4 regions of the Streptomyces sp. NPDC047117 genome follow, and region 3 is predicted to be linked to each of the others. Evidence: riboswitches for the same ligand, from Rfam matches in the RefSeq annotation. Region 3 holds a riboswitch; each other region holds the start of a gene.
The links. A riboswitch is a leader RNA that binds a small molecule or an ion and turns the genes downstream of it on or off. The one in region 3 is predicted to bind thiamine pyrophosphate.
Positions count from the first base shown of each region.

Region 1 (3,190 bases), on a different contig from region 3:
TCAGCGCGTGGGCCATGACGTCGCCGGTGGCCGGGGTGAGCAGCACACCGTTGCGGAAGTGGCCGGTGGCCATCAGCAGGCCGGGCAGCGCGCTGGGCCCGAGGAGCGGCGCGTTGTCGGGCGAGCCCGGACGCAGCCCGGCGATCGTCTCGACCAGCGGCAGCTCCGTGATGCCCGGCACCAGCTCGTGCGCGTCGCGCAGCAGCTCGTAGACGCCGCCCGCGGTCACCGTGGTGTCCCAGCCCAGCTCCTCACTGGTGGCGCCGACGACCATGTCGCCGTTCTCGCGCGGCACCAGGTAGAGCGGGCCGCCGCGTACGACGGCACGCACGGTGCGGGACAGGAACGGGCCGTACGCGGCGGGGATCTTCAGCCGCAGCACCTGGCCCTTGACCGGCCGGACCGGCGGCCGCACCTGCTCCGGCACCCCGGCCAGCAGTCCGCTGAAGCTGCCGGCGGCCAGCACGACCTGCCCGGCCGACAGCGATGTGCCGTCCGCCAGCTCGACGCCCGTGGCCCGGCCGTCGGCGACGGAGAGCCGCCCGGCCCGGTCCCGTACGAACGCCACCCCGGCCCGCTCGCAGGCCGTCAGCAGGGCCGTCGCGAGTCGCCTCGGGTCGATCTGGTGGTCACCGTCCACCCGGAGTCCGCCGCGCACACCCGGCGCGAGCATCGGTTCGAGCTTCCGGCACTCGCGGCCGGTCAGCCACTCCGAGTCCAGTCCGCAGCGGCGCTGCAGCGCGTGCAGCTCGCGCAGGTGGGCGCGGTCGTCGGCGTCCAGGGCCACGGCGAGCGTGCCGCACCGCCGGTATCCCAGCTCCTGTCCGCTCGCCTCGGCCAGCTCGGCGGCGAACGCCGGGTAGCGCGCGGCAGAGTCGAGATTCAGCCCGAGGAGCGTTTCTTCGCCGTAATGCAGCTCGGTGACGGCGGCCAGCATGCCGGCCGCGACGCGCGCAGCGCCGCCGCCCGGCGCCGGATCCACGACCGTCGTGCGCAGCCCCCGCTGGGCGGCGCGCCAGGCCGTCACGAGCCCCGCCAGACCGCCCCCGACGATCACCACGTCGGGGTGCCCGGAAGCCGTCCCCGGTGGCATACCTGCAGGTGGATGCATGAGTGTCCAGCCCCTCCCTTCGCCGGCATGACCCGGATCAGGTTCGTACGGTCGGAGGCCGCCGCAGCCTCCCTCTCAGCCCGGTGCGTCCGGGCTCCCGCGAGTACAAGTGCCGTCAGAGTAGTACGCGTGCCCGACGCGTCGTAAGGGTGCTCTGCGCGGCCGGACCGTGACCCTGTGTCAGAGATCTCGTCGCGCGGTGCTGAGCCAGTCGAAGGACCGCGTCCTAGAGTGATCGAGTGAGCCAGCAGAGCAAGTACTCGCGGACCCCCGACCGCTCGCGCCGCGTCGTCATCGTCGGCGCGGGGATGGCGGGCGTGCAGACCGCCGTTGCCCTGCGCGAACAGGGCTGGCGCGGCACGATCACCCTGCTCGGCGCCGAACCCCACCCGCCCTACGACCGGCCGCCGCTCTCCAAGGCGGTGCTGCTGGGCAAGGCGGACGGCTCGGCCTTCGACGTCGACTTCGCCTCCCTCGGCATCGACCTGGAGCTCGGCCGGCGGGTCACCGGACTCGCCGCCGACGCCCACGAGGTGCTGACGGAGACCGGCCCCGTCCCGTACGACCGCCTGGTCATCGCCACGGGGGCCGAGGCGATCACCCTCCCCGGGAGCGAGGGCGTCCCGGGCGTCCACGTGCTGCGCACCCTGGACGACGCCGAGCGGCTGCGCCCGGTGCTCTCGGCGCAGCAGCGCGTCGTGGTGGTCGGCGCCGGCTGGATCGGCGCGGAGTTCGCCACCGCCGCCCGTGAGGCCGGCTGCGCGGTCACCGTCGTGGAGGCGGCGGACCGCCCGCTGGCCGGCGCGCTGCCCGAGGAGGTGGCAGCGCACATGGCCCGCTGGTACGCCGACGCGGGCGCCGTGCTCCGTACGGGCACCCGGGTCGCCGCGGTGAAGGAGGGCGCCGTCGTGCTCGCGGACGGCACGTCGCTGCCCGCGGACGCCGTGGTGATCGGCATCGGCTCGCGGTGCGCCACGGACTGGCTGGCCGGCTCGGGCGTCGAGCTGTGCGAGGACCGCTCCGTACGGGCCGACGAGCGGCTGCGCACCTCGCTGCCCGATGTGTACGCGGTCGGCGACTGCGCCTCCTTCCCGTCCGCGCGCTACGGGCGCCGCCTCCTCGTGCACCACTGGGACAACGCCCTTCAGGGGCCGCGCACGGTCGCCACGAACATCGCCCGGTGCGAGGCGGAGGGCACGGTGTACGACCCGGTGCCCTACTTCTGGTCGGAGCAGTTCGGCCGCTTCGTGCAGTGCGCCGGGTACAGCCCGGTCGCCGACGAGCTGATCTGGCGCGGTGACCCGGAGAGCGCGGCGTGGACGGCGCTGTGGCTGCGGGAGGGCGCGCTGGTGGCGCTGCTGGCTGTCGGCCGGCCGCGCGACCTGGCGCAGGGCCGCAAGCTCATCGAGCGCGGCGCCCGGCTGGACCGGGCACGCGCCGCCGACGCCTCGGTGCCGCTGAAGTCGGCTGAGCTGTCCGGGCTCTGAAGGGCGGCCGGACCCCTGGTGTGGCCGGTGGTGTGCACTGATGGCGATGCCCGGCTACCGACTGTCAGTGGGGGATGGCACGCTTGGGGTGTGACCGAGATTGACGCAAAGATCGATGGACTGGTTTCCGCCTGGCTCACGCTTCCCGACATCGCCGAGGAGTTCGGCGTCGAGGTGACGCGGGTCCGGCAGCTGGTCAAGGAGGGCCAGCTGATCGCGGTGCGCCGCGGTGAGAACAGGGCCCTCCATGTGCCGGCCGAGTTCATCAAGGACGGAAAGGTCGTCAAGGGCCTGGTGGGGACGCTGACGCTCCTCAGGGACGACGGCTTCACCGACGAAGAGATGCTGGAGTGGCTGTTCACCGCCGATGAGACCCTGCCGGGGACGCCGGCGCAGGCGCTGCGCGAGAATCGCGGCACGGAGGTGAAGCGCCGGGCGCAGGCGCTCGCCGTCTGACACACCCGTCATCACCGCCGTAACCGCAGGGCGTACGGACCGGCAGATCCGGTCCGTACGCCCGGACTGGGGGGAACACCCGATGAGCACCGCACGACAGGCCCTGTCCGACGCCCGGCTGTACCTCTGCACGGGG
Region 1 covers NZ_JBEYUN010000008.1:342,332-345,521, reverse strand. The annotation lists gene thiO (glycine oxidase ThiO) at 1-1,111, opposite strand, end outside; TPP riboswitch at 1,109-1,222, opposite strand; gene ABZ840_RS18285 (FAD-dependent oxidoreductase) at 1,351-2,598, shown strand; gene ABZ840_RS18280 (Rv2175c family DNA-binding protein) at 2,689-3,054, shown strand; gene thiE (thiamine phosphate synthase) at 3,137-3,190, shown strand, end outside.
Region 1: linked by a shared signal. The riboswitch ahead of thiO (glycine oxidase ThiO) and the one ahead of thiM (hydroxyethylthiazole kinase) in region 3 are both predicted to bind thiamine pyrophosphate.

Region 2 (3,190 bases), on a different contig from region 3:
GAGCAGTGGACGGACATCCCGGCCGCGGCGCGGGAGAAGCTCGCGGCCGAGATGCTGCCGGAGCTGATGAGTGTGGTGCGGCACATCTCGTGCGACGACGACCAGACCCGGAAGACGCTGTGGAAGCTCTTCGACGGGACGCTGGTCGAGTCGGTGCTGATGCGGTACCCGGACCGGGTCACGATGTGCATCTCCTCGCAGGCCGGGTGCGGCATGAACTGCCCGTTCTGTGCGACGGGGCAGGCGGGGCTGGACCGGAACCTGTCGACCGCCGAGATCGTTCATCAGATCGTCGACGGTATGCGGGCGCTCCGGGACGGGGAGATCCCGGGCGGGCCGGCGCGGCTGTCGAACATTGTTTTCATGGGCATGGGCGAGCCGCTTGCCAACTACAACCGGGTGACGGGGGCCATCCGGCGGCTGACCGACCCCGAGCCGGACGGGCTGGGGCTGTCGCAGCGGGGGATCACCGTGTCCACGGTGGGGCTGGTGCCGGCGATGCTGCGCTTCGCCGACGAGGGCTTCAAGTGCCGGCTGGCGGTCTCGCTGCACGCGCCGGACGACGAGCTGCGGGACACGCTCGTGCCGGTGAACACGCGCTGGAAGGTGCGTGAGGTGCTGGACGCGGCGTGGACGTACGCGGAGAAGTCCGGGCGCCGTATCTCGATCGAGTACGCGCTGATCCGGGACATCAACGACCAGGCGTGGCGGGGTGACCTGCTCGGGCGGCTGCTCAAGGGGAAGCGGGTGCATGTGAACCTGATTCCGCTGAACCCCACCCCCGGCTCGAAGTGGACCGCCTCCCGGCCCGAGGACGAGAAGGCGTTCGTCGAGGCGATCGCGGCGCACGGCGTGCCGGTGACGGTGCGCGACACCCGTGGGCAGGAGATCGACGGCGCGTGCGGCCAGCTCGCGGCCTCGGAGCGCTGACGGACCTAGGGAGCACGTGGAAGCACGTGGGCCCTCGGAAGGGCGGCGGCGCGCTGGTACCGTGGCGTCGAACGTTCGTACATCACCTATCACGCACACCATCCGACAGGGGAGCGCCACAGCGCTGAGAGTGCGAGCAGTGAAGCCGATGCCGCTGCCGCAGACCCTTGAACCTCGCCCGGGTCATTCCGGGTAGGAAGTTCGGTCTCCTCATGCTGTTGCGCCCTGCCCGCGGCTCCGGTCCACCTGACGCCGCGGGCGGGGCCGCGTCTCTTCCTGGCCAGCCAGGAGGAATGAATCAGTGAGCACCATCAGGAACGCCGTGGTGGCGGCCGTCGCCGTCGCGGTGGGCGGTACGGCGCTGGCCGGCTGCGGTACGTCCGGCGGCGGGTCGGCCGACACCAAGACCGTCAAGCTCGTCTCGCACGACTCCTTCGCCGTCTCGAAGTCCGTGCTGGCCGAGTTCGAGCGGCGCAGCGGCTACAAGGTGCAGATGGTCAAGGGCGGCGACGCCGGTAAGGCCGTCAACCAGGCGGTACTGACCAAGGGCAACCCGCAGGGCGACGTCTTCTTCGGCATCGACAACACGCTGCTCTCCCGCGGGCTGGACGAGGGGCTGTTCACGCCGTACAAGGCCAAGGGGCTGGCCGGGGTGCCGGAGAAGCTGCAGCTGGACAAGGCGCAGCACCGCGTGACGCCCGTCGACTACGGCGACACCTGCGTGAACTACGACAAGGCGTACTTCAAGAAGCACCGGATCGCGCCGCCGAAGACCTTCGACGACCTTCTGAAGCCCGAGTACAAGGGGCTGCTGGTCACCGAGAATCCGGCCACGTCGTCGCCGGGGCTGGCCTTCCAGCTCGGCACCATCGCGCGATATGGCAAGGCCGGCTGGCAGGACTACTGGAAGAAGCTCAAGGCCAACGGCGTCGAGGCCGTCGACGGCTGGGAGCAGGCGTACTACGAGCGGTTCTCCGGTTCCGGGGGCGGTGGCGGCAAGGGCGACAAGCCGCTGGTCGTCTCGTACGCCTCCAGCCCGCCGGCCGAGGTGATGGACAAGAAGCCGGCCCCGAAGGAGGCGCCGACCGGCGTCGCCACCGGTACCTGCTTCCGGCAGATCGAGTTCGCCGGACTGCTGAAGGGCGCGGCGAACGAGAAGGGCGGCAAGGCGCTGCTGGACTTCCTGATCAGCAAGGAGTTCCAGGAGGACATGCCGCTGCAGATGTTCGTGAACCCGGCCGTCGAGGACGCGAAGGTGCCCGAACTGTTCACCGAGTACGGGCAGAAGATCGACGACCCGAAGACGGTGGCGCCCGAGGAGATCAGCAAGAACCGCGAACAGTGGATCAAGCAGTGGTCGTCGCTCGTGCTGAAGTAGAGGGCGGAGGAGCCACGGCTGCACCCCCGCCGGGGGTGGCGCCCCCCACCCGTGCCGGTGGCACCCGCGCCACGGTGACCCGACTGGCGCTGATGGCCCTGCCGTTCGGCTTCTTCGTTCTCTTCTTCGCCTACCCGGTGATCACCATCGTCGGGCGGGGGCTGCGGGAGGGCGGCAGCTGGCAGTGGGGGCGGGCGGCGGACGTGCTCGGCGACCCCGACCTGCTGCACGTGCTGTGGTTCACCGTCTGGCAGGCGGCGGCCTCCACAGCACTCACGCTGCTGATCGCGCTCCCGGGCGCGTACGTCTTCGCGCGCTTCGAGTTCCCCGGAAAGAGGTTGCTGCGGGCGGTCGTCACCGTGCCGTTCGTGCTGCCCACCGTCGTCGTCGGTTCCGCCTTCCTCGCGCTCGTGGGCCGCGGCGGGCTCCTGGACGACCTCTGGGGCGTACGGCTGGACACCTCGGTCTGGGCGATCCTGCTCGCGCACGTCTTCTTCAACTACGCGGTCGTCGTACGGACCGTCGGCGGGCTCTGGGGCGCCCTGGACCCGCGGCAGGAGGAGGCAGCGCGGGTGCTGGGCGCCGGGCGGTTCGCGGCCTGGCGGCAGGTGACCCTGCCCGCGCTCGCGCCCGCCGTGGCCGCCGCCGCGCTGATGGTCTTCCTCTTCACCTTCACCTCGTTCGGCATCGTGCAGATCCTCGGGGGGCCGCGCTACGCCACCCTCGAAGTGGAGATCTACCGGCAGACCGCCGACTTCCTGGACCTGCCGACCGCAGCGGTGCTCACCCTGCTCCAGTTCGCCGCGGTCCTCGCCCTCCTCGGGCTGCACGCGTGGACGGTCCGGCGCCGCGAGAGCGCGCTGAGGCTCGTGGACGCGGCGC
Region 2 covers NZ_JBEYUN010000004.1:400,347-403,536, forward strand. The annotation lists gene rlmN (23S rRNA (adenine(2503)-C(2))-methyltransferase RlmN) at 1-930, shown strand, start outside; TPP riboswitch at 1,028-1,147, shown strand; gene ABZ840_RS10360 (thiamine ABC transporter substrate-binding protein) at 1,232-2,308, shown strand; gene ABZ840_RS10365 (iron ABC transporter permease) at 2,401-3,190, shown strand, end outside.
Region 2: linked by a shared signal. The riboswitch ahead of ABZ840_RS10360 (thiamine ABC transporter substrate-binding protein) and the one ahead of thiM (hydroxyethylthiazole kinase) in region 3 are both predicted to bind thiamine pyrophosphate.

Region 3 (3,190 bases):
ATTGACAATTCGACTCCCGCCTGGTTAAGATGACTCCAGTTAGCTTCGCCCTGCCTGATTTCTTTCTTGGCATGCGAATCTCCCAATATACGCGGAAGTCCACCCCGGCCGCCAATGCGACCGGGGTTTGTTGTGTCCGGAAGCGGTCAGTCGCGGCGTGCGCGGCGCAGCCGAAGCGGCGCGTAGACCACCACGGAGACGACGAAGGCCACGTAGTACGCCAGGTCCGCGCCGTGCAGCGCCTCGGCGACCGGCCCGACGTACAGCGAGGTGTTCATGAAGGGCACCGCGACGGCGAACGCACCGACGAAGGCGAGCGCCGCCGGCCACCACGGCTGCGGACGGGCGAATTCCTCGTGCACCTCGACGGGCCGGCCGCCGCGTGCCCTCGCGCGGGCGAGCCAGTCGACCACGACGACGCCGATGAAACCGGGAATCCAGTAGCCGACGAAGAGCAGCACGTTCTGGAAACGGGCGGTGGTGTCGGCGGCGTGCATCCACAGCACGAGCAGGAAACCGAGCACGGCGGCAATTGCCGCGGCGAGCGGCCGGGGAATGCGCACGCCCGCCGTCTGCAGTGCCAGCGAACCGCTGTAGTCGTTCATGGCGTTGCTGCACACCGCGGACGCGGCGATGGCCAGCAGCCCGAAGGCGCCGAGCGCCCCGCCGCCGAGCAGTTCGTGCACGCCCGCCGCCGTCTGGTCGGTGAACAGGCCCGCGGCCCACAGGCCCAGCGTCTGCACCCAGAGGTACGCGGCGGCCATGCCGAGCAGCGTGTACCAGAACATCCGCTGCCGGGACGCCGAGCGCGGCAGGTACCGGCTGAAGTCCGAGGCGTACGGCGCCCAGGAGATCGCCAGGCTCAGCGCGACGGTGGTGGTCAGCAGGAACGCGCCGGCCCGGTCGGCGCCGTGCGCGGTGGCGGCCGACGGCAGCGGAACACCGTTCAGGAGCTTGACGCTGAGGGCGAGGAAGGCCGCGCCCAGCACGAAGGTCATCACGGTCTGGAGGCGGTGGATGGCCTCGTACCCGAGGACGCCGACGACACCCTGGAGCAGCAGCACCGTCAGCGCGCCCAGCCAGAACGGCCAGCCCACCAGCCGGGCCAGCGCGTCCCCGCCGAACAGTCCGATCAGCGCGTCCCAGGCGATGGAGGACAGCCACTGAAGGACGCCGGGCAGCACGACACCGCGGCCGAACGCCAGCCGGGAGAGCGGGAGTTGACCGGCACCGGTGAGACTCCCCCACGTGCCGAGGTACGCGGACGGGGCGGCGCCGAGCAGCGTGCCGAGCGCCATCGCGGCGAACGCCGTCCAGAAGTCGAGCCCGAGGCCGATGCCGACGGTGCCGGTGAACACGCCGGTCATGGTGAGGTTGGGCGCGAACCACACGGTGAAGAGGCGGCCGGGCCGGCCGTAGCGGTTGCTCTCGGGCACCGGGCCGATGCCGTGCTGTTCGACGGACAGGTCGCCGGCGCCGGCGGGCATGCGCCCGTCGAAGACGGGCCTCTCGATGGTCATGGGGATTCCAGAGGTCGGGGTTCCCGATCGGGAACGGGGTGCGGGTAGCATGGTGAGGCACACGAGACACGGGGTGCCCCATCTCAAGGGCTGAGATCACACCCGTCGAACCTGATCTGGATCGCACCAGCGAAGGGATGTCACGGAGGAATGCCCCTATGACGCGTCCGGCCGACGACCTGCTCGCCTTCACCCGGCAGGCCCTCAACCGCGTACGCCATGAAACACCACTGGTCCAGTGCCTCACCAACCAGGTGGTCGCCAACTTCACGGCGAACGCCCTGCTCGCACTGGGCGCGGCCCCGGCGATGGTGGACATCCCCGAGGAGGCCGGCCCGTTCGCCGGCGCCGCCTCCGGAGTGCTGGTCAACCTGGGCACCCCGCACGCCGAGCAGCGCGCGGCCATGACCGAGGCGGTCGCCGGAGCGGCCGCGGCGGGCACGCCCTGGGTGCTGGACCCGGTCGCGGTCGGCTCGCTGCCCGTGCGGACCGCGCTGGCGCGCGAACTCGTCGCCCAGGGTCCGGCCGTCATCCGCGGCAACGCCTCGGAGATCATCGCGGTCGCCGGGACGGGCGGCGGCGGGCGCGGCGTGGACGCCACCGACGAGGTCGAGTCGGCGGCCGCCGCCGCGGGTGAGCTGGCCCGCGCCACGGGTGCCGTGGTCGCGGTCTCCGGCCCCGTCGACCTGCTCACCGACGGCGAGCGGGCCGTACGCGTCGCCAACGGGGACCCGCTGCTGACGCGGGTGACCGGCGGCGGCTGCGCGCTGGGCGCGGTACTCGCGGCGTTCGCGCCGCCGACCACGCCGCAGGGCGCGGCGCAGACCGACCGGCTCGCCGCCGCGACCGCCGCCGTGGCGGTCTACACCGTGGCCGCCGAGATCGCGGCGGAGCGCAGCGCCGGACCCGGCAGCTTCGCGGCCGCTTTCCTGGATGCGCTGTACGGCCTGGACGAGGACACGCTCGGCAAGCGGGCGGCGATCTCGTGGGCGTGAACAGCACTCCCCCGGACGGCACTCCGGGCACACCCCCGGACCTCTCCGTGTACCTGGTCACCGACGCGGCGCAGGCCGCGGCGTGCGGCCGGGACGTACCGGGCACGGTCGCCGAGGCCGTGGCGGGCGGCGTCACCGCCGTGCAGGTGCGCGAGAAGGACACCGACGCGCGGGACTTCCTGGAGACGGTGGTGCGGATCGCCGCGGTGCTGCCGGAGCGGGTCGCGCTGTTCGTCAACGACCGGGTGGACGTGTACCTCGCGGCACGTGCGGCCGGGGCGCGGGTGACCGGGGTCCATGTCGGCCAGTCCGACCTGCCGGTGGCCGCCGTCCGCTCGCTCGTCGGGCCGGACGCGGTGATCGGGCTGAGCGCCGCGACGGAGGAGCAACTGCGGGCCGCGGCGAAGGAGCCGGCCCGGGTCGACTACGTCGGCATCGGCGCGCTGCACGCGACCCGTACCAAGGCGGACGCGCCGCCGGAGCTGGGCGTCGAGGGCTTCGGCCGGCTGGCGCTGCCCACCCCGCTCCCGGCGGTGGCGATCGGCGGGGTGACAGTGGCGGACATGCCGCTGCTGCGGGCCGCGGGCGCGGCGGGCGGGGCGATCGTCTCGGGCATCTGCGCCGCCCCCGAGCCGCGGACCGCGGCGCGCGCGTACGCGAAGGCCTGGTCCGGTA
Region 3 covers NZ_JBEYUN010000009.1:59,198-62,387, reverse strand. The annotation lists gene ABZ840_RS18950 (cytosine permease) at 147-1,520, opposite strand; TPP riboswitch at 1,580-1,675, shown strand; gene thiM (hydroxyethylthiazole kinase) at 1,679-2,515, shown strand; gene thiE (thiamine phosphate synthase) at 2,512-3,190, shown strand, end outside.

Region 4 (3,190 bases), on a different contig from region 3:
TCCGCGGGGAGCGTCTCGTCGTGGAACGCGCGGGCGGTGTCCGGATCGAGGGCCAGGTTGAACTGGTCCTCCCAGCGGAACTCGAAGCGCGCGTCGGAGAGGGCGTCGTCCCACTCCTGTGCGCCCGGGTGGCCCTTCGCCAGGTCGGCCGCGTGTGCCGCGATCTTGTATGTGATGACACCGGTCTTCACGTCGTCGCGGTCGGGCAGGCCCAGGTGCTCCTTGGGCGTGACGTAGCAGAGCATCGCCGTGCCCCACCAGGCGATCATCGCGGCGCCGATACCGGAGGTGATGTGGTCGTACGCGGGCGCGATGTCGGTGGTCAGCGGGCCGAGCGTGTAGAACGGCGCCTCCTCGCAGATCTCCTGCTGGAGGTCGATGTTCTCCTTGATCTTGTGCATCGGGACGTGTCCCGGGCCCTCGATCATGGTCTGCACGCCGTGTGCCTTGGCGATCGTGTTCAGCTCACCGAGCGTCTTCAGCTCGGCGAACTGCGCCTCGTCGTTGGCGTCCGCGATGGAACCGGGGCGCAGCCCGTCTCCGAGGGAGAACGTGACGTCGTACGACGCGAGGATGTCGCAGAGTTCTTCGAAGTTCTCGTAGAGGAACGACTCCTTGTGGTGCGCCAGGCACCAGGCCGCCATGATCGAACCGCCGCGGGAGACGATGCCGGTCTTACGGCGGGCGGTGAGCGGTACGTACCGCAGCAGCACGCCGGCGTGGACCGTCATGTAGTCGACGCCCTGCTCGGCCTGCTCGATGACGGTGTCCTTGTAGATCTCCCAGGTCAGGTCCTCGGCTTTGCCGTCGACCTTCTCCAGCGCCTGGTAGAGGGGGACGGTGCCGATCGGGACGGGGGAGTTGCGCAGCACCCACTCGCGGGTGGTGTGGATGTTGCGTCCGGTGGAGAGGTCCATGACCGTGTCGGCGCCCCAGCGGGTCGCCCAGGTCATCTTCTCCACCTCCTCCTCGATGGAGGAGGTCACCGCGGAGTTGCCGATGTTGGCGTTGACCTTCACCAGGAAGTTCTTGCCGATGATCATCGGCTCGATCTCCGGGTGGTTGACATTGGCCGGCAATACCGCGCGACCCGCCGCGATTTCGTCCCGTACGAACTCGGGCGTGCAGTTCTCACGGACCGCGACGTACTCCATCTCCGCGGTGATCTCGCCGCGCTGCGCGTACGCGAGCTGCGAGACGGCGCCCTCGCGGGCCCGGCGTGGCTGCCGGGGACGGCCGGGGAAGACCGCGTCGAGGTTCTTCAGGCCGCCGCGCGGCGAGGTGTGCTTGAGGCCGTCGTCCTCCGGACGCAGCGGCCGGCCCGCGTACTCCTCGGTGTCGCCGCGGGCGATGATCCAATTCTCCCGCAGCGGCGCGAGGCCACGGCGGACGTCGGTTTCGATCTGGGGGTCGGTGTACGGGCCTGACGTGTCGTAAAGCGTCACGTGCTCGCCATTGGTGAGGTGCACCCTCCGGACCGGCACCCGCAGGTCGGGGCGCGAACCAGAGATGTAGCCCTTGTGCCAGCCGATCTGCTGCGTCTCGGCAGACTCGTCGGTGCCACCGTTTTCGGGCGTGCGTGCATCCTGCAGAGTCATTGAAGACCCACTCCCTACGCCGGCATTACCCGGTAACAGGTTCGGCGGTCGACGCAGCGGTTTCCGTCTGCTGAGGTTTCACGTGAAACCTCGCTGGGACGGAGATCAGCGCCCTCTCAGCCCGGTGCTCCGAGCTCCCGCGATTGCAAAGGTGCCACCACGGTAGCGGCCGATGCCGCGTGGTGAACAGGGGGCCCGGTGAGTTGTTGGATGATCGGGCGGTGACCTCCAACGAGCCCGAGCACCAGCCGCACGGCCATTCCCCCGCGTCCGGCACCCCGCAAGGACACGGCCACAGCCATGGACACAGCCACGGCCCCGCGACCCCCGTGTCCCGGCACCTGCGCAAGGTCATCGCCGCGGTACTGATCCCGTTCGCCCTGGCAGTGGGCGTGGGGCTGATCGCGCTGTGGCCCGGCGGCGCGCCCTCGCACAAGCCGTCCGGGGTGGGTTTCGACCAGGAGACCCAGACCGCGCGTGTCGTCCGCCTGACGAAGGTGAACTGCGCGGACGTCAATGCCCAGCAGCAGCAACAGATGCAACAGCAACAGCAGCCGTCGGGCCCGTCCGGCGGTGAGCAGCAGCAGGCGCAGAGCTGCGAGCAGGCGACCATCGAGGTCACCAGCGGCAAGGACACCGGACACCGCTTCAAGACCGTGGTGACGCCGGACGCTTCACGCCGCTACACCGAGGGCCAGGGCGTCGTGGTGGCGTACGCACCCAAGGCGCCGCGGAACCTGCAGTACTCCGTCACCGACGTGGACCGCTCGTTCCCGATGTGGGTGCTGGCGGCGGTGTTCGCCCTGGCGGTGGTGGTCGTCGGCCGGCTCCGCGGAATCCTGGCGCTGGTCGCGCTGGCGGCGAGCTTCGCGGTGCTCACGGTGTTCATCCTGCCCGCCATCCTGCAAGGGTCGAATCCCCTGCTCGTGGCGGTGATCGGAGGCAGCGCGATCATGCTCATCGCGCTGTATCTGTGCCACGGGCTGACCGCCCGGACGTCGGTCGCGGTGCTCGGCACGCTCGCGTCGCTGCTGCTGATCGGCCTGCTGGGGTCGGTCTTCATCGGCTGGGCGCAGCTGACGGGCAACACCGACGACCAGACGGGTCTCGTGCACAGCCTCTTCCCGGGCATCGAGATCCGCGGTCTGCTGCTGGCGGGGATCATCATCGGTTCACTGGGCGTGCTGGACGATGTGACGGTCACCCAGACGGCGGCCGTGTGGGAGCTGCGGGACGCCGATCCGACGGCGAGCCGGCGGCGGATCTACGGCGCGGCGATGCGCATCGGCCGGGACCACATCGCGTCGGTGGTGAACACGCTGGTGCTGGCGTACGCGGGCGCGGCCCTGCCGCTTCTGCTGCTCTTCTCGATCGCGCGGAGCAGTGTCGGTACGGTCGCCACCAGCGAGGTGGTGGCCGAGGAGATCGTCCGCACGCTGGTGGGCAGCATCGGGCTCGTCGCGTCCGTACCGCTGACGACGCTGCTGGCCGTGCTGGTGGTCTCGGCGGACCGCACCGGTGCGGTCGGGCGGCGGACGGAGTCCGGCCGGGCAGCCGGTCCGGGGCCCGGGCAGCCGGGCAGCAGGCGCGGC
Region 4 covers NZ_JBEYUN010000002.1:345,194-348,383, forward strand. The annotation lists gene thiC (phosphomethylpyrimidine synthase ThiC) at 1-1,598, opposite strand, end outside; TPP riboswitch at 1,593-1,749, opposite strand; gene ABZ840_RS04655 (YibE/F family protein) at 1,820-3,190, shown strand, end outside.
Region 4: linked by a shared signal. The riboswitch ahead of thiC (phosphomethylpyrimidine synthase ThiC) and the one ahead of thiM (hydroxyethylthiazole kinase) in region 3 are both predicted to bind thiamine pyrophosphate.